Regions from separate parts of the Lactobacillus sp. ESL0237 genome, predicted to be linked through region 3. Evidence: riboswitches for the same ligand, from Rfam matches in the RefSeq annotation. Region 3 holds a riboswitch; each other region holds the start of a gene.
What was found. A riboswitch is a leader RNA that binds a small molecule or an ion and turns the genes downstream of it on or off. The one in region 3 is predicted to bind thiamine pyrophosphate.

Region 1 (6,893 bases), on a different contig from region 3:
GACTAGCAAGAATCTATTGGCAGCAGAACTTACCGGAAAGCAGGAATCTAAGCAAACAAGAAAAATAACCCTAGTAACTGATAAAGGTCATAAAACAATTGCCCCTCAAAAACAAACTAGCTTAATTACACAGCCTAGTTTTTTTCAAAATACTAGGACATTAAGCACAATTATTATTTGCTTAACAATTCTGTTCTTATTAATCATAATTGCAGCGCTAAGCAAGATTTGGTTTTAATTGCAGTATACTTCACTAATTTATAATTAGAAGTTTTTTTATATTAAAACTAACTCTATACTAAATACATTTTTCGTAACTGCTGGTAATCCATGATACTAAAGCCTAATTCTTTTTTGAAAAAGGTAGCAAAGTCACCCCAGCCCTGACGAATGGTTTCGGTAATGCCTTTAATTGCAATTCCTTCCCCCTTAGTTACATTCATCTTAGCGACCATTTGGGAAATCTCATCATTACTGGGCAGCTGACGCGAAACCGCGAAATCGTAAAGCTGGTTAGTTAACAGATAATCGCGGGCAATTGTGTCATCCGCAATTCCCAAAGCCATTAACACTAAGACTGACACCATACCGGTTCGATCTTTACCAGCACTGCAATGATATACTAAGGCTTCCTCTTCGGGTAAGGTTAAAAGTTCAGCAAATACTTTAGCAAACATCGTCTGACTATGTGCATTAAGTAAAGTTTGCTGGTAAATTCGACCCATAAAATTGTTATTTAGACTGGGTAGTTGACCCAAAAACTGAGAATTATAATGTTCCTTTGATTTATCGGCCCCGACTTCAGCATATACAGGGATATCAATCAACTTGACATTTGCCCATAAAATATCTGGCGCAGTATTTTTTTCGTATTGCGAACGCAAATCACAATCAGTAGTAATCCGCAATTGGGCTAATTTTTTTTGATCACTTGCGCTTAAAGAGCTGAGCGAATCTGAGCGATAAATTTTATTCCATTTAACTGTTTGTCCATTTTCATTTTGATAGCCACCAATATCTCTAAAATTTAGTGGTCCATCTAATTTAATGATTCGTTTGTGTGCCAACTTACTCACTCTTTCCTACTTGTTCAATGCTTCTTCACCATGAGCAAAAACTTGCGTAGCTTTAACCGCCCTTTTCCATCCTTGATACAAGCGGTTGCGTTCTTCCTCTACCATTTGGCATTCAAAAGTTTTGCCCACAACAAATATATCTTTTAATTCATCAAGATCTTTCCAATATCCTACTGCCAGCCCTGCTAAAAAGGCTGCGCCTAAAGCAGTTGTTTCTAATGTTTGAGCGCGTTCAATTTTAATTCCTAATAAATCAGCTTGAAATTGTAAAAGATAATCATTATTTGATGCGCCTCCATCTACACGTAAAGTTGGAATTTTGATTCCTGAATCTATCTGCATTGTATCAACTACATCTCTAGTTTGATAGGCTAATGACTGCAGTGTGGCCTTAATAAAATCATTACGATTTGTTCCACGTGTAACCCCAAAAACTGCCCCACGGGCTGCCGAATCCCAATATGGAGCACCTAAGCCAGTAAATGCTGGCACAACATAAACTTCATTTTCAGATTTGGATAACTTAGCTGCTGTTTCAGATTCAGCTGCTGTTTTAACCAATTTCATTGAATCGCGCAACCATTGAATAGCACTCCCTGAAACGAAAATAGAGCCTTCAAGAGCATAGTTAATTTGACCATTAAGTCCATAAGCAATAGTCGTCAATAAATTATTATCCGATTCAGTCGGTTCTTCACCAGTATTCATTACAATGAATGAACCAGTTCCATAAGTGTTTTTTACCATTCCTTTTTTCAAAGCCAATTGACCAAAAAGAGCCGCCTGCTGGTCACCAGCAATACCACAAATTGGTACTTTGCCACCAAAAAAAGTATACGAATTAGTGTAACCATATATTTCAGAATTAGATTTAACCTCTGGCAACATTTTTTTAGGAATATTTAACAATTCAAGTATATCTTCATCCCATTTTAAATCATGGATATTAAATAACATTGTTCTGGAAGCATTCGTATAGTCGGTCACATGAACTGCACCATCCGTTAATTTCCACAACAACCAACTGTCAATCGTCCCAAAAAGCAAGTCACCCTGTTCCGCTTTTTGCTGTGCACCTGCAACATTATCTAAAATCCAACGAATTTTGGTAGCACTAAAATACGGATCAATAATTAGACCGGTTTTTTTATGGATTAATTTGCTATACCCAGCATTTTTCAATTTTTCAGCCAACTTAGTTGTCTGACGAGATTGCCACACAATTGCATTATAAATTGGTTTACCAGTCTTTTTATCCCAAATTACCGTTGTTTCTCTTTGATTAGTAATGCCAATACCTTTAATCTGTTCTGGACGAATTCCTGAATTAATAATCGCATTAGCAATTGTAGTTTGAACTGCATGCCAGATTTCCTCTGCTTTGTGCTCAACCCAACCTGGTTGTGGAAAATATTGCGGAAATTCCTTTTGTGAAGAAGCAACTTTTCGACCTTGATGGTCAATAATCATTGCCCGCGTTGAGGTTGTTCCTTCATCAATTGCCATAATGTAATTTTTCGCCATAAATTGTCCTTTCTATAAGAAAGCGGTTCATCATAATTTTACTACCCCACCTTGCTTTTACAAGAAATAATTATAGCATTGTCCTTATTTTTTAAGTTATACTGTGAACATAAAACTTTTATTTAAAAGAGGATTACATAATAATGAAAAAAGAAATTATTACTCTGACAATTGCAGGGAATGATAGTGATGGTAGTGCTGGAATGACTGCAGATTTACATTCATTTTATGCCCGAAAAGTATATGGTATGGGGCTTTTAACTGCCGCTGTTGCTGGAAACACCACGGGAATCTATGCCCAAGAAGTAATGCCCATTTCATTTATTCAAAAGCAATTTGATGTTCTAAATGATGACTTTGCAATTTCAGCTCTTAAAACTGGAATGCTGGCTAATAAAGAAATTATTACTTGCGTTGCAGCTAACTTGCGTAAATATGATATGGGTAAGATTGTCATTGATCCTGTTATTATGACTAAACATGGCAATACCCTGCTTGACGATGACGCTTACCAAGCTTTCTTAGATGAACTACTACCACTTGCTGATATCATTACACCTAATTTTTATGAACAACAAAAATTAACAGGGCTTTCTTTGGATTCAAAAGAAGAAGTGCTGATGGGGGCAAAAATGTTACAAGCAATGGGAGCGAAGAATGTTTTAATGAAGGGGCGCCACGATAGTCCTTACCAAACCCAAGTAACCGATCTACTGCTGGCTGCTGACGGTCAGGTTTATGAATTTACTAAGCCGTTTATTAATACTGAACGAATTAACGGCACAGGCGATACCCTATCAGCAGTTATTGCTGCTGAACTTGCCAAAAAAATGTCAATTATTGACAGTGTTAAAATTGCTAAAGATTTTACTTATGAAGCAATCGCTCATCCAATTGAAGTTGGCTCAAAATATGGTCCAATTAATCATTTCGCTGCCCAAGAAGATATTGAATAATTATCTTTTGCTCACGCTTTACCTTTAGGATATACTTTAACCAAAGAATAGAGGTAGAGATAAAATGGCAGATAAATCAATTAAAATTGCATACTTATACGAAGACCTAATGAATACCTATGGTGATTCTGGTGATGTCAAAATTATTCGCTATTTACTAAAAAAACAAAATTATACAACTCAAATAGATAATATTTCTTTAAACGATAGCTTTGACGCTTTTGACTATGACTTTGTTTTTTTTGGTGGTGGCCAAGATTTTGAACAAACTGTAGTTGCCAAAGACTTACCACGTCATAAAGATACTTTAACCAACTATATCAATAGTGACGGCCCAATGTTAGGTGTTTGTGGGGGCTATCAATTAGTTGGTACTTATTACAAAACTAATTCTGGCATTACAATTAAAGGACTAGATATCTTACCCTTCCACACCGTTTTTAAGTCAGATAAGCGAATGATTGGTGATACTAGGTATCTGAGCGACTGGGGTGAAGTTAGTGCCTTTGAAAACCATTCAGGACAAACATATTTTGATGATAAAGAAAAACTGCATCCTTTAGGCAAAATGATTGAAGGTTATGGTAATAATCCCCAAGATAAAGTCGAAGGGCTACGTTATCATAACTTTATTGGTACTTATTCTCATGGACCATTATTAAAAAACCTTAATGTCGCCCAAGCAATTGTTGACATGATTTTGGCTCGGCATGAAAAACGACTTGCGGCTCAATAAGGAAACTGAACTACTAGCTAGTTCAGTTTTTTATTTCCACTGCTCTTTTGCGTAAGCCATTTGCCAAAACTGTAATTCGTAGTAGCTACTGCGAATAAAAGCTGTTTGCATCATTTGACGATCAGTTGCGGTGGCTTGACTAGCCAAAATATTTATTAATTGCAAAATATGTGTCACATTGACCTCATACCAGTCACTATCATAAGTATCTATCCATGTTTGATAGAGTGCTACGGGTGAGCCAACTTTAGCTAATTTTTGCCCAATTTCTTGATACAACCAATAACAAGGAACAATTGCAGCTATTGCTGGGGCAAAGCCATCACGTTCGAGTGTCAGATACATATGATTGACATAATTATACGCCGTAGGCGCAACCGCTGTTTGTCTAATTTCCATTGGAGTAATTTTTAATTCCGTAAAAAAATCACTGCGGACAGACCATTCGCAAGCCTTAAGATCTGCTTCACTCTGCAATAAAAATTGTTTGATTTGCGGATTACCTGCTTGTTCAGCTAATAGATGATGGAACTTACTAAATTCAACTAAATAATATCGATCCTGCAGTAAATAAAACCGAAATTTTGTTAACGGTAGTTGGCCACTTTGTAATTCTGTAATGAAAGGATGCACCAGACTTTTTTGCCATATATTTTGTGCTGCTTGATGCAATTGCTGCGTGAAACTCATTAATTTGCCTCTTTTCTACTTTATTAATTTTATTCTTATTTTATGCCTATTTTTAATTGTATTAAACAGAAAAAATCATTATAATAGAAAGCGATAACACGAGGGGAGCCCCCATCGCGGCTGAGATGGAACTACGTTCTAGACCCTTTGAACCTGTAAGCTAATTCTTGCGTAGGAACGTGTCAATAACCGTTAAGCTTTGACACATGATAGTGTCAAAGCTTTTTATTTACGCAAGTAGGCTAGTGCAATTGTTGGAGGTTGAAATGAAGTTAAATATTCTCAATGAATTACGAGAAAAAAATCCGGTTGTTTTAAATGCTGCTAATTTTGTCACCGTTCAAGATGTTGCTAATAGTTTAAATGCTATTGGTGCTTCACCAATTATGAGTAAGGAAATTGCCGAAGCCGAAGAAATGGTTAAGATGGCTTCAAGCGTTACCCTTAATCTCGGCACCTTAACCCAGTTGCAAATTGCCCAAATGAAAAAAATAGGCGCTTTAGCTACCCAAGATAAAAAGCCTATCGTATTTGACCCTGTCGCTGTAGGAGCGGTTAATTATCGTCTGCAAACAGCGCAGGACCTCCTCCACAGATTTCCAGTTAGCATAATCCGTGGTAATGCTGGCGAAATTGCAGCTTTAGGGGGTTTTGAATGGAATGCCCGAGGAATTGATGCCGGTTCGGGTTCAGGTAATCTTGACCAAATCACCCAAAAAACGGCTCAAAAATTGGACTGTGTTGTTATTGCTAGTGGTGCAACAGACACAATCAGCAATGGCAAGAAGATTGCACATGTTTACAACGGCACCCCGCTATTTCAAGCCCATGTTGGCTCAGGTGATGTACTATCTAGTATTGTGGCAGCTTTTGCATCAGTTGGGGCTGATCCATTTGAAGCAGCTCAAACTGCCACCTTGGTATTTGCAGCTACTGGCGAATTACTAGCTAAAGACCATCCAAAAATTGGCCCTGGCACGTTCGGTATGCATCTGATAGACTACTTGGCTAAAGTTCAAGTTGCCGATATTGAAAAAATAGCAAAATTTGACTAAAGGACGGCTTTTTATGACTGAAAAAATTAATTCTTTCCCCCAAGTATTAACAATCGCTGGAACCGATTCTGGTGGTGGTGCTGGTATTATGGCCGATCTTAAGACTTTTCAAATGCAAAAAGTTTTTGGTACAGCAGTGGTGGTAGCTGTTACCGCACAAAATACCCTTGGTGTACAAGACTCTTTTTTAATACCATTAGAACTAATTGACGCACAATTTACTTCACTTGCCGCTGATTTTAAGATCCGTGCCTGCAAAACAGGAATGCTTGGCGATGCAGCTCACGTGCATCAAGTTGCTCTTAACCTAAAAAAGTATGATTTTGGTCCCATTACAATTGATCCCGTAATGGTAGCTAAAGGCGGTGCACCCCTGCTAAGTAAGGATGCTGTTAAAACTGTCAAAGAGGAACTTTTACCACTTGCAGATTTAGTAACACCCAACTTGCCCGAAGCTGAAGTACTGACGGGAATTAAGGCAAGCAGCGAAAAACAGTATCCCGCATTAGCTCATGCCTTACAAGAGATGGGTGTGAAAAATATTCTAATCAAAGGTGGTCATGCTGAAAATGAACTAGTACGCGACTATGCCCTCTTAGCCGATGGTACCGATTTTTGGATTAGCAGTCCACGTACCCACACCAAAAGAACTCATGGCACCGGTGACACTTTAGCTGCAACAATTACAGCTCAGCTCGCTCACGGTCAAACTTTAAGTGCTGCAATTAAACTTGGTAAACAATACGTAGCCAAAGCTATCGCAGAAACCATCCAAGTTGGCCATGGTCACGGACCACTTAATCATTGGGTAAAAATAAACTAGGAGAAATTATGCAAAAATTTGATTCCACACAGT
Region 2 (6,893 bases), on a different contig from region 3:
CGCAAATCCGATGATAAAAAAAGTTGCATTCTTTTTATTAATCATCATTTTCATTAAAAGGGCAAAACCATAAGCTGGTAGCAACCCAGTAGCAATTCCCAAGCCATTAATAATGAATTGCGGAATTACACTTAAAATTCCTTTAATTACTGGGCTACCTAAAATATAAGAAATCCCTACCACTAAACCAATTGGTAAGTTAACTGAAAAAAAGCCTCCTAAAACATTCATTCGACTTATACCACTGCCATCAGCTAATTCTGCATAATGATCAGCTCGATGAACAAAGTAAGGCAAAATAAAGATAAAGCACAAATTTTTAATTACTAAAACTAGTGATGCAATAGGAATACCAAGCGTTAAAGCAACAGCGGTACTTTTCCCAGCACCGATAGCAAAAGCTGTACCTAAAACACTACCTGAAATAATTTCCGGGGGAATAGCTCCACCAATTGAAAATGAACCTACAAAGGCTAGTTCCAAAGTTGCACCCATAATGATGCCTTGTTGCAGATTTCCTAATACTAGTCCTGTTAATGTGCATGTTACAAGTGGTCTTGATAGCATTGATGAACCTAAAAAATACTCACCATTTCCCAACATTGCAATTAAGGCTAAAATAATTGCTGTTACATAAACATTCATACCTTAAGCTCCTCAACTCTATTTATGAAATTCCCGCTTATCATCATTGGGAACTTGCTTTATCCAAACATCAACCCCACTAGCTTGAAGTTCATCAAGCTGATCTGCTTCTGTCGGAGTTAAGTTAATTGTTTTTGCATAATTTTTAGTTTCAGGTCGTGGTTTAGTTCCACCCAAATTCAAACTTTTGATTTTTTCTCCTGTCCCCTTAATTAATTTAGTCGCATCGGCCACCGATTCAACTACAATTAGCATTTTATACTTATCAGTTACCCCAGAATTAATGGCTTTGATACTATCATCAACCGATTTCATTACTAATTTAGAGTTCTCTGGTTTAGCCAATCGAATAGCTGATTTCCGAAAATCATCCTTAGCAACTTCATCATTAACCACAAAAATTGTATTTACATCTAAACTATTGAACCAAGAAACGGCCACTTGGCCGTGAACTAATCGATGGTCTACTCTTACAAGCTTAATCATTATTTTCCCTCCACTAATTAAAATCAATTGAGTACTTGGTAGTTAAAGCATCTTGTAGCCTGTACTCAATGGCTACAATTTTGCTATCTTTAGTTGAAAAAAGATTAGTTATTTTAAATACTGGCGCTTGTTTTTGGATGCACAACTGCTTGCCTATCTCATCCGTTGCTCTTATTAATTGAAAATCTTGAAATAAGTTCTTGAGTTTTAATTTACCAGAATTAACTGCTTCAATAATTGACATTATCTTTAAGCAAGTGGGATCAAAGTCAGGAAAATATTCTAGGGGTAAAATCAACTTTTCCCATGTTAATTGTCCTTTTATATTGATTACAAACGAAATAAAATATAGCAGTTCATTAGCACTAATATTAAAAACATCAGCATAATATGGACCAACCAACCTTAAATAACTATCTTTAAATTTTATCATGTCTGCTAGGTCAGGAACTGATTGTTTAATGATACCTGTCATTTCTAAGATATTTTGCTTTGAAATTGCTGGAGCAACGAATAAGCCACTGCCCTTTTTTCGTATAACCTTATTTTCTGCTACAAGTTGGTCAATTGCTCTGCGAATAGTTGTTCTACTGACCTGATAATATTCCTGTAATTCCGTCTCAGTGGGCAAATTACTGCCAGGCAAATAATTCTTTTGCGTGATTTTCAACTTTAAGTCCGCATAAACCTCTTTAAATAACACTTTTTTATTCCTACAAATAAGTATAAATATCAGCAGCCGTAAAATGATATTTAAATTTACTGCCAATCAGGTACTGCGTAGTTGCTTCTATCGGGGTAGCACCCTCTAAATAATTAAAACTATCGATGCGATAAAGCGGGGTATCTTTTTTCACCTTTAAAATTTCACTTATTTTTTCATTTGCCAAGCTACAAGCAATATTTTCCTTCCCATAAGCTAAGACAATTCCGTATTTATCTTTTAATAACGCATATAAAGATTTATTAGTAAAATCAATTTCAGCAAATTCTTTAAATTTTGCAGCATTAAAGTACGTAGTTTCATAGGTTAAAGGGATTTTATTTTTTAATCGTACTCGACTTATTTTAATTAATTTCTTTACCGTTGGACCAAAGAAATTAATTAAATTTTTTGGTACAGAAATCAATTCAGTAGTTAGATGGTCAATTTGAATCAGTCGATCATTTATCTCTACTGTCATTGATTCCATGCCAAGCATATTAATATTAATTTTAGTGTTTACAACAATTCCTGTCCTTTCCTTAGTTGAAACTTGATCTGCACTCTTCAACTTTACTAGTGCATGTAACACAGCATTGCGACTAACTCCTAGTTCTTCAGCAATTGCTCTTTGCGATGGCAAAAATTTAGTAGCGGACTTAAATTGAATTAAATCTTGTATATATTCCTGGGCTTGCGTAGCAGCTGTTCTTTCTTTATATTCCATTCTAGCTCTTGGTCCTCTTTTACTAATTAATGTATCTTTTGAAAAATAAACAAGGTTAAAACATGACTACTAAAAACATTTTTTTAAAATATAAATGATAAATAATTATTTTTTGGTACCAAAGATATAGTAATCGCTTTCATTAAATGAGTCAACAGCTCTTGGGGAAACAAGTACACTAGCAAGCAAAATCTAATACACTTATTTCAAAAAAATAAAGCTTATTAAGTTAAGCTGAACCACAAGCAAGTTAGCTAACCTAACAGTTGAGAACTATTTTCCCAATTCTGACTATATCCAAATAAATTTTATTTGCTAAATCAGTATTTTTTACCTAATCAATTGGTAATTCTTGACAAAGTAAAGTAAAATGTTATTTGATAAAAAAAGGAGTGTCTTAATGTCTCAACTTGAAAAACCCGTTGTAATCGGTATAACCGGTGGTTCAGGCAGCGGTAAAACTACTATTGCTAATAAAATTGTGGAACAAATGCAAGAAAATGAGCATGTCTTAATTATGACGCAAGATTCATACTATAAAGATAACACCGGGGTGCCAATGGATGTACGCTTAAATATTAACTACGATCATCCAGATGCTTTTGATGTTCCCCTTTTGACTAAGCATTTGCAAAGTTTATTACAACATAAACCTATTGAGATGCCAGTTTATAATTTTAAAGAACACACTCGTAGCAGCGAAACAATTCATACTGAACCCGTTGATATTATTATACTTGAAGGAATTTTAGTTTTATCCAGTAAAAAAATTCGTGACTTAATGGATATTAAAGTTTACGTTGATACTGATGACGATATTCGTTTTATTCGCCGACTTGAACGAGACATTGAAGAACGTGGGCGCTCAATTAATTCAGTAATTGAACAGTATCTTGACACAGTTAAGCCGATGTATCATCAATTTATTGAACCCACTAAACGTTATGCTGACATCATTATTCCAGAAGGTGGCACTAATGATGTTGCTATTGATATGTTGACAACCAAAGTACATTCTGTTCTAAATAAAAAGGGCTGATTCTCCTTTATGTTCGAGATCAGTCCTTTTTGCTACTAAGTTATTTGATGATTATTCATTAATTATTCCAAATAAGTACCTTGCATTTTTTCCTTAAAATTAGTTGGCAACTTCAACCCATTTACCAAGTAATTATCAAAATCCCCATAATTCTGCTCAATTGTTTTAAAATAGCATTCTAAATACGAAGGCTGTACAGTTAGTGCTGCCTTTACACTTTCAAGTTGAACTGCATCTAACTGTCCTTTTAAAAGATTTAAAATTTCGTTATTAGCTTTGCTTCTTGCTTCAATTGTCTTTAAATAATCAGTAAAAATATCATGATTACCAACACCCAAACACTTTAAAATTAACGCTGCTGCAACACCAGTACGATCTTTTCCCGCAAAGCAATGGAAAGCTGTTGGTACGGGATTGTCAACTAGAGTCAGCAAAAATTGTTGATATCCCTCACGCGCAGAATTTGTTAAAGCTAGTTGCTTGTATGTAATTAGCATATTACCTGCAACATCCCCATTAGCAGAAATAATTTCATCAAGACTAGCTTGGTTAGTAGCAGCATCTGCTAGAACATCTATCGTAATATAAGTTAATCCATTCCAAATATAATTTGGATATTCTTTTCGTTCATCAGCACCACGAAAATCTATTAATTGCTTAATTTGATATTTATTTCGGACGGCCTCCTTTTGCTCTAAAGATAAATCAAATAACTGTCCACACCGAAAAAGCATATTTTCTTTTACTTTTTTCCCATTTGCACCGACATAACCGCCTAATGAGCGCCAGTTCGTAATATCTTTTACCATAATTCCCCTTATCTATATCTAATATATCCGAATTATTCTTTTTATCAAAAAATTTACTCGAGCTAGAGCCAAATTTCAACCAAAACAAAAATAGCCGCTAACTGTTTTATCTGCTATCAACCTTTGGACAGGATAAGTTGCAACTATTTTACTCTAATTAACTTATTTTTGGCTTTACAGCACGTTCAAACATATTAATAATTAATTTAACTAAAATACCATCAAAAACAACAGCTGAAATCAAGTTAGTAATAAACATTGTTATTTGTAGTACAAGACTAAATTTTGACCAACCATAAAGCACATATGACAAAATAAAGCAGCCCAAGCCAGCAAAAATTGCTCCTGTTATCACACTTGCCCAAGAAAATTTCTGATAGCGTTCTTTTTTAGGGAAAAAGCCAATTTCATTTAATGCCCCCTGTAGAATACCAGATATAATAGTCGTTGCTCCCCATTGTCCCCCAATCGCCATTTCAACAACTGCCGCTAATAATTCACCAATAGTACCAGACCCAGCAGTTGGCACAAAATATATTGCTAAAGGCGCAGCCATGAGCCACAAACCTGTAAAAACTGTATCAACTACCGGTGCAAAGCCTGTTGGAATCAAGGCCATTTTAATTAAATTATAGGCCCAATTGAAGCCATAAGTGTAAATCACACCCATAATTATTCCGATTAAAGCAACTAAAATAATTGATTTAGTATTCCACTTTGATGATCTTGTAAACATAAAAATACTCCTAAATAACTATTAAGTCATTAGGAGTACTTAGTAATTTACTCTGTTACACTTCCCTAACGCAGGAATTATCCCGTTCAGGTTCAGAGGGTATTTCTCAGCTATATGCACCCCTAGTGACTTCTTCTGTATTATAGCATAATCGTGTAGCCTTTGCTTACACGATTTTATTTTATTAAGTATTTAAAAATTACTAAAACTAGCAAGCTTTTCCTCAGTCATGTCACGAATAATTGCCACTGCTAAATCAACTGCAGCCTTAAAATCATGGTATGCACTGAAGCAATATGGTGAATGTTCATATCGTACAGGTATACCAATCACAATAGTAGGTGCACCATTTTCATAGTAAATAGCGGCTCCATCTTGTCCCCCACCAGTACGAACTGAGCGCGTATAAGGAATATGATTTTTATCAGCTACATCGCAGGCATACTGTTGAAATTTAGGATTAGGTAAGAATGAGGTATCCATGTCACGTAGCATCGGTCCTCTTTTAAGACCAGTTTGAGATAACCAGTCAGGGGTAAAAGTATCATCAGCTGGACATGATTCTAGTACAATCGCCAAATCGGGTTTAACTTCCCTAGCTGTTACATACGCACCTCGTAACCCAACCTCTTCTTGACTTGAAAGAGCAGCAACGATATTAAAGTTTGTTTGTTCATCTTTTAATTCTTCAAGAACATCCGCCATTGCGGCTGCACCAAAGCGATCATCAAAATCTTTACCAAAAAACAAACCTGTCTTATCATTATATTCGCATTTTACATCAACGAAAATTGGACAGCCAGTGTCAATTTTGTAATCATTAATAGTTTCTTCGCGTGAGCTTGAACCAACATCAATCGACATGTCAGCAACATCTGGAACATTGTTACGCTCTGCTTCAGTCATAAAATGAGGCGGTTTAGTTGCCACTACTCCTGGAATATACTCACCATCACGATTTCTAATTTTGACACGTAAAGCTGGAATATTGTATTTAACCCAGCCACCAAGTGGAACAAATTTGATTAAGCCATTAGGCCTTACAGCCTGTGTAATAAAGCCAACAGCATCTGAATGTGCATCAAGCTGGATTATTGGACGGTGAGCTTTATTTTGCTTTTTAGCTGCATAAACATTCAACATACCATCAATTTTAATATCAGCGTAACTCTTCACAGTTTCTGTAAACAATTTAACAAATTCTTCTTCAAAGCCAGAGGTTGCGTTTGCATCTGCAAAGGCTTTAAGCATTTTAATTTCTTCTTCTTTTTTCATTTTTTAGCCTTTCATTTTTTACTATTATTCTTAATTGTAGCAAAATTTATATTAAGAAAACTACAATTTAAATTAAACTTCATTTTTAAATAAAAACCTTGTATAGACAAAAAAAATTAAAACTATCTACTATTTCATCTAGAAAATGATATAATCGACTTTATTAGAAATTTAAATTGTTTAAAGTGAAAGGTAAATAAATGCCGAAAAACGACAATATTAACAGTATTATTGATCATAAGTTGTTTACCGAAGATGATATTCACGAAATGTGCGTCAAATTAGGCAAACAGTTAACCCAAGACTATGCAGGCAAGCAACCACTGATTGTTGGTGCACTTAAAGGTGCAATTTTCTTTTTAACTGACCTTGTTCGAGAAATGGACGTTAAAGAAGAAATTGATTTTCTTGATGTATCCAGCTATGGTAATGAATTAGAATCATCTGGCAAAGTGGACCTTATTTCAGACCTG
Region 3 (6,893 bases):
GTTTATTTTTTGGCTAATAAAGCTAAAAAAACGGTGATAGCGCCATTCTTATCTAGAAAGTTTGTAAATTTCAACTATCCATGAATAGATGTGCGTAATTTAAAAATAAAAAATAAAAAAAAAGCAGCTAACACAAGTTATGATAAAAGTTAGTCTGATAACCACAAAATGTAGATTTTGCTTGTACACAGCTGTGGACAAAGTCAGTGGAAAGAATGGGTATTTGGGGATAAAGTAAAAATTATGAAGATAAAAATTATTTGTGTGGGTAAGTTAAAAGAAAAATATTTTAAGGACGCAATTGCGGAGTATCAAAAACGACTTAATCGATTTGCTAAAATAGAATTAATCCAAGTAGCTGATGAGCAAGCGCCTGAAAAATTAAGTTTAGCTGAACAAAATCAAGTTAAGGAAATTGAAGGACAAAGGATTTTAGCTAAAATTAAAAATAAAGAATATGTGTATGTTACAGCGATTAAGGGTAAGGAACGTAGTAGTGAAGAATTTGCTTTAGAATTAGAAAAACTGGGGACTTATGGTCATTCAGATCTTACTTTCGTAATTGGTGGTAGTCTGGGCACTAGTTCTGCTGTAAATCAGCGGGCAGATGATTTACTTAGCTTCGGCAAATTAACTTTACCGCATCAATTGATGCGGGTGGTGCTAATCGAACAAATTTATCGCGGTTTTATGATTAATAATGGTAGTCCTTACCATAAATAAGAAGATAATAAAAAACAATCAACTATGAAGTGCCCCCAAATTTGGGGGTTATTTTTATGGCTAAATTATCTAAGTAAGATAAAATTACAAGCTATCGGCTTTGCCATGAATATTAAATTGTTCCTCCTGAATTAAGTTGGCGTTATCAGGTTAGATCTAATATTGATTACTTGCTGGCGTTTCTTGCACGTCACGGCCTAACTATTTTGGCTTAACTTTACACTATTTATAGTAATGACTTTAACCCTCAAGTGGGTAATGTTTTACGGCTTTGAAAAGCAAGTTAAAAATCTTAATGAACTAGAAGATGCAATCAGAGACTACATTGAGTATTACAACCAGAAAAGAATTAAAAGCAAACTAAAAGGACCAACTCCGATTAAATACCGGTAATTAGTCCTCAGTTAATAATTAATAAAGCGACCTAATTTTGGGTTCGCATCATCTATATGGCTATTTTTTATTTAATTGAAAGTAAGTAGTGCAAGGTTAACAAATAATAGAGTAATACCGCTATATATCCAATCACTTATTTTTATTGGAATTGCCACGATCGTTGTCCGTGGCGCATCTTCAACATAGCCATGTGACTCCATTGCTTGGGCTAAATTTTCGGCTGAATTGAGGGCAATTAAGATTGCTTTGAAGTAGAGTGTAGGTGACCAAAAACTTAAATAAACTCCCCGCATCATTGCAGCGGTTTGGACTTTTTTAATTGCTTGTTTCATTTGGGGAACAAGATTAAGTGCTGCTAAAATGCCGTATGCGAATTTACTTGGTAGATGAAAATTTTGTTCAAAGCAACGAGCAAATTCTGTGGTCGTAGTTCCAATAAAAACGCAGTAGATGGTCAGAGTGTAGACATAAATTCTACTAGCTAAACAAAGAGCGTTCTGTAAATTGGGTTCAGGTGTAAACCAGTACAGAGTAGCAAAGATGGTCGCTGCTGCTACTAATGGTAAAAGTAATGTTAAAAGTAAATTTTTGATTTTGACATGATTAAAAAGTAAATAAACTACTGCTATTCCAATAATGATTAAATTTGTAGGTAAGCTGGTTGTCAATGATATCTCTAAAGAAACTATTACTGCTAAAAAGAACTTAAAACCAGGATTCAATGCGAGCACCTCATTTCGTTACATAGGTTAATTGTTGGTTTTTAAAAACAAGATGATAATCACACCACTCCGCAATGTTAGTAAGGTCGTGGGTAATAATTACTAATGTTTGCCCTTGTCGAGCTTGGTTCTCCTTTAATAAATTTATGATTTGTTTAGCAGAATGATCATCTAAGCCACTTAGCGGTTCATCAAGTAAGAGCACAGCTTGACTAGCAATGATCATCAATAAAATTTGCAATTTCTTTTGTTGACCACCAGAAAGGGAATAGACAGCTTGATCTAATGTTTGATCTAATTCCAAGGCAATTAAAGCTTTATTAATTTCTGGGTCAGTAAAGAAATGGTTGTTAGGACTTTTTTTACTCAAGTTAAGCTCATCTGCAACTGAAATATTAATAAATTGGTCACTAGCTTTTTGGAAAACTTGCCCAACTTGCCACAAATATTTACGCGCGGATAGTTGGCTAATTTCATGGTCATAATAAGTCAAGCTACCATCGTAGGATAACATTTTACTAAGGGCATTAAAAAGTGAAGTTTTACCAATGCCATTAGCTCCCGTAATGAGGGTGGTTTTACCAGCCATAATTTGTAAGTGCTTTTGGTTTAAAAGTAATCGATTTTCACTAATTTTTGTATTAGTTAAAGTAAAACAGGGTTGCTCACTTTGAGGGAGAGCAAAATGATAATTTTTTTTATCTTTATTTTTTTGCAATAAGTTATCTTTGGCTGCTGCACTTAGCTTAGTGATTACTTTTTTTTGAAATTGAAATATATTGTCACAAATATTTTGATAATTGCTTAAAAGATGATCACTAATGAGAATAGTTTTCCCTTGTTTTTTTAAAGCTGCTAATTTGTTAATTAAAAAGTGCCGAGTATCTGGGTCACAACTGGCAAATGGCTCATCAAGTAAATAAAGATCTACATCCATTGCTACTAGAACAGCTAGTGCGACTCGTTGCTGTTCACCACCAGACATTGTATTAATTTTTTGATCAAGTAGATGGTCAATCTGGGTAAATTTAACGGCCAATTTAAGACGCTGGGCATATTGTTCACGGTCAACTTGGAGGTTTTCTAAAGCGAAGATAATTTCTTCTCGCGGAGTAGACATTGTAAATTGTTCACTAGCATTTTGGAACAGCATCGCAGCTCGTAAGCCATTTAAATCAACTTCCCCAGTGAGTTGACCAGCATATTTGGGATAAAGTGCTGCAAGTATTTTTAGTAGGGTAGATTTGCCGCAGCCTGAAGGTCCTACTAATAATGAAAATTCTTTTGTAGGTATGGTTAAACTAAGGTTATCTAAAATTTTATTCTGCAGGTCATATGTAAAAGTTAAATTTTTAATAGTAATCAATTTTATTTCCTAAGTATAAAAAAAGTCATCATGGCTTCATACCAGATGACGTAAAATTCAAGTGATTTTCCCTTCGTTGGCATTATCCATGCAGGTTCAGTGGGTATGTTCTCAGCCTTATCGGCACCCCAAGATTAGTGTCATTATACCTAAAAGATGGTTTGCTGTCTATCTTGATCATGATATTAAAGTAAACTTTTTTGCTTTAAAAATTTATAAGTAACAAATCTTTTGATATATAATTAAAGTATAATATAAAATCATTGAGAAGGTGAAGGTATGACAGCAGCTAGGCTGGAACAATATTTAGCGAGTGTTTTACAAGTAATAAGTACTGATACAAATGAGGTATGTCTCAAACCAGTTAATAGCACTTTTGATCTATTTACGATTTATCTTGAAAATCATAATACTGGTCTACATCGCTATCAAACTGCTCGTCAAACTATTATTTTTATGGTGGCAGGAACAATAAACATAAAAATCAATGGAAAAAATATTCGTTTAGCAACAGGAAATAGCGTTTTTTTAGAACCAAAATGTGAATATGATGTTCCTAGGCAAACTAAAGAAGATATAATCGTTAAATTTGAATTTACTAATCATTTAAATTTTCTCAATGCTATAGCTAAATTTAATGATGACGAGCAGAAAATAGTTAGCCAAATAAAGTTATCTCTTAAGACGGAGCGGTTGTTATATTTAAAAAATTCAAAATTAGCCAAACCCACCCAACTGATGAGAAGAATCGTTGATGAATATTTAAACCAAAATTTGTTTACTAGTGAAATGATTAGTGCAGAATTAATGATGGCATTTTTAACAACGATTAGAAATCAAAAGCTATCAGCTCTACCACTGGTTAACTATGAATTTGCTGAGACAACTCTAGATCAATATATTGATGAAAACTTTGCTCATATTACTTTGGAACAAACTGCAAAGCATTTTGGTTTAAATCCTAATTATTTTTCAACTTTAGTTAAGCAAAAAACTGGAAAAAGTTTTGTTGAGCATGTTGATGAAAGACGCATGCAGGAAGCACGTACCTTACTAGCACGCCCCGATATTTCGGTTAGAGATATTATTTCTCAAGTAGGATATAGTGGTAAATCTTTTTTTTATAAAAAATTTAACGAGTATTATCATGAAACGCCAGTTCAAATGCGGACAGAATTATTTAGACAAGCAAATATCAACTTAAAATAATGAGATATTAATTTTATTATATAACTATTGTTATATTATGTATATATAAACTTCTGCTTGCTGGATACATATGCTACAATCGCTTTCAAAGTTATATTTATAGCATAATTGGTTGTTAATGACTTTAAATTGAAATCACATAGGTGTAGCCGAAAGGACACAAGATATGAGCAAAAGAAAAGGCATTTTTAAAGATGGTAAAAAAAGAATATTGGGAGCTGTTACCTTTATAGCGTTAAGTTTCTTAACTGCTAATACTAAAGTTGCTGCAGCAGCTTCCTTGTCATCTAGCCCAAAACCGGCTGTAGCTGTATACGAAGGTGCTACTGCTACTAATTCAGTTAAGGTAAAATATCAAGACGATAAAGGTAATCCAATTGCGTCGTTCAAGGATGAGGTAATTTCAACATCTAAAATTAAAGTACCCCAAATTCCAGGTTATACATTTAAGTCAGCGCAATATGCTGATCAGCCAATCGATTCTAAAGATAATTTAATTGAAATTACAACTCCTGTTGCAGATGGAATTTTAATTTTAACTTATACTAAAGATACGGTAGTTGATAAACGCGAACCAATTAAAGGTGCAAATGTCATAGTAAAATATCAAGCTGAAGATGGCAACACACTTGCCGCTGAAGAAGTTTTAAGTGGAAATCTGGGTGATGGCTATATTTCAACTGCTAAAGAAATTCCAGGTTATACACTTAAGACACGACCGACTAATGCCGTTGGATTTTTTGATAGTGTAGAACAGATTGTAACTTATATTTATACTAAGAACGGACAACCTAATTCTACGGGTAATGAATCTGTAATTCCTCCAAAAGACGATAAGTCAAGTAATAAACAGCAGGGACATTCTCAAAATTGTTTACCGACTGGTAAAAAATCGACTGATAGTAAGACTAAGATTACAAGCAATTCTACTAGGGGTAAGGGACTTAATGATCCCAATAACGATCACTCTGCAGGCAAGTTGCCGCAAACTGGTATAAATAAGCAATCCCAGTTATCACTTTTAGTAGCGGGAATTGTTTTATTATTAACTGGGATTAGTTTAACTAGTCTTAAGTCTAAGAAGAAAAATTAATTTTATAGTTATTTAAAAGGCACCCTTTTAAAAAGGTGCCTTTTTATAATTACATTTTTTCTAAACGAACAATTCGATCTGCTGTTGGGGGATGAGTGTCAAATAAATGTGTCAATCCATGCTGTTGATGTAGAGGATTTTCAATATACATTCCGGCACTACTAGGGTCTGCTTTTTTCATAGGCTCTGAATTTTCAATTTTTTTAAGTGCAGAAATTAAACCTTGTGGATTACGCGTTAATTCTACTGATGAAGCATCAGCTAAATATTCACGGTTTCGCGACAATGCCATTTGGGCTAAACTCGCACAAATGGGTCCGAGGATTAAGACGAACAAGATAGCAATAACTTTAAAAATTAAGTTCAAACTATTGTTGCTATCATTATTATCGTGGTCATCGTCGTCAATCCACCAGATGTATCTACTGGCTATCCCTGATAGAAAAGAGATAACACCAACTAAGACAGCTGCAATAGTAGAAACCATGATATCGTAATTTCGAATATGCGAAATTTCATGACCTAAAACGCCTTCTAGTTCTTCACGATTCATCATATCCAGTAGCCCTTGTGTAACTGCAACTGCTGAATGATTAGGATCACGACCTGTCGCAAAGGCATTAGGACTTTGATCATTTATAATAAAAACACGTGGCATTGGTACACGACCGACTAAAGCCATATCTTGAACAATATGCCATAATTGGGGATTACTTTGTTCATCTATTTCTTGCGCATGGTTGAGGCTCATAACCATATTGGCTGGATTAGGTAAGACAATTAGCATATAAATAACGCTAAAGATAATGGCAACAATCAAACCTAAAAGTGGTCGATTACCGAAAATATAGCCTAAACCAGCGCCAACTAAAGCTAAAATAATTATAAACAAAGTCATAATAACTATTGTTTTTCGTTTGTTGCGAGCGATTTGTTCAAATAGCATAACACTAACCTATTGTTTAAAATTTTACTTTAGGTACTTCTTTTTCAGTTTCATTTGTTTGCAAGTAAGCAACTTTTTGGAATCCATGTATTTTTGCAACAATATTTGATGGGAAAGTCAAGAGTTTTTGGTCATATGATGCAGCAGATGAATTATAAAGTTGTCTGGAATAAGAAATTTTATTTTCAGTATTAGTTAATTCTTCCTGTAACTTCAAGAAATTTTGATTTGCCTTTAGGTCGGGATAGTTTTCGGATAATGCAAAAATTGTTTTTAACGAATCTGAAATTTGATTTGAAACTTTCATTGTTTGAGCGTGATCATCGCTCGGTACATTAGTTAATTGATTGCGTAACTGAATAACGCGTTCTAATGTTTCTTGTTCATGTTTAGCGTATCCCTTAGTTGTTTCGACTAAGTTAGGGATTAGGTCATTAC

Region 1: another riboswitch for thiamine pyrophosphate. It lies ahead of thiM (hydroxyethylthiazole kinase); the one in region 3 lies ahead of F5ESL0237_RS00420 (ATP-binding cassette domain-containing protein).
Region 2: another riboswitch for thiamine pyrophosphate. It lies ahead of F5ESL0237_RS01715 (ECF transporter S component); the one in region 3 lies ahead of F5ESL0237_RS00420 (ATP-binding cassette domain-containing protein).

The regions. Positions count from the first base shown of each region.
Region 1 covers NZ_REHE01000010.1:350,782-357,674, forward strand. Annotated here, with positions in the region: gene F5ESL0237_RS07000 (class A sortase) at 1-238, shown strand, start outside; gene F5ESL0237_RS07005 (tyrosine-protein phosphatase) at 294-1,067, opposite strand; gene glpK (glycerol kinase GlpK) at 1,083-2,600, opposite strand; gene thiD (bifunctional hydroxymethylpyrimidine kinase/phosphomethylpyrimidine kinase) at 2,744-3,556, shown strand; gene F5ESL0237_RS07020 (type 1 glutamine amidotransferase) at 3,621-4,292, shown strand; gene tenA (thiaminase II) at 4,323-4,982, opposite strand; TPP riboswitch at 5,074-5,177, shown strand; gene thiM (hydroxyethylthiazole kinase) at 5,249-6,037, shown strand; gene thiD (bifunctional hydroxymethylpyrimidine kinase/phosphomethylpyrimidine kinase) at 6,051-6,860, shown strand; gene thiE (thiamine phosphate synthase) at 6,866-6,893, shown strand, end outside.
Region 2 covers NZ_REHE01000006.1:17,937-24,829, reverse strand. Annotated here, with positions in the region: gene F5ESL0237_RS01745 (PTS sugar transporter subunit IIC) at 1-645, opposite strand, end outside; gene F5ESL0237_RS01740 (PTS sugar transporter subunit IIB) at 664-1,131, opposite strand; gene F5ESL0237_RS01735 (GntR family transcriptional regulator) at 1,145-1,834, opposite strand; gene F5ESL0237_RS01730 (GntR family transcriptional regulator) at 1,845-2,561, opposite strand; gene udk (uridine kinase) at 2,932-3,600, shown strand; gene F5ESL0237_RS01720 (tyrosine-protein phosphatase) at 3,663-4,409, opposite strand; gene F5ESL0237_RS01715 (ECF transporter S component) at 4,567-5,145, opposite strand; TPP riboswitch at 5,191-5,279, opposite strand; gene F5ESL0237_RS01710 (M42 family metallopeptidase) at 5,338-6,420, opposite strand; gene hpt (hypoxanthine phosphoribosyltransferase) at 6,621-6,893, shown strand, end outside.
Region 3 covers NZ_REHE01000003.1:20,185-27,077, forward strand. Annotated here, with positions in the region: gene rlmH (23S rRNA (pseudouridine(1915)-N(3))-methyltransferase RlmH) at 244-723, shown strand; gene F5ESL0237_RS00410 (IS3 family transposase) at 982-1,116, shown strand; gene F5ESL0237_RS00415 (energy-coupling factor transporter transmembrane protein EcfT) at 1,188-1,841, opposite strand; gene F5ESL0237_RS00420 (ATP-binding cassette domain-containing protein) at 1,852-3,207, opposite strand; TPP riboswitch at 3,259-3,348, opposite strand; gene F5ESL0237_RS00425 (helix-turn-helix transcriptional regulator) at 3,487-4,416, shown strand; gene F5ESL0237_RS00430 (MucBP domain-containing protein) at 4,583-5,509, shown strand; gene htpX (zinc metalloprotease HtpX) at 5,559-6,455, opposite strand; gene F5ESL0237_RS00440 (LemA family protein) at 6,472-6,893, opposite strand, start outside.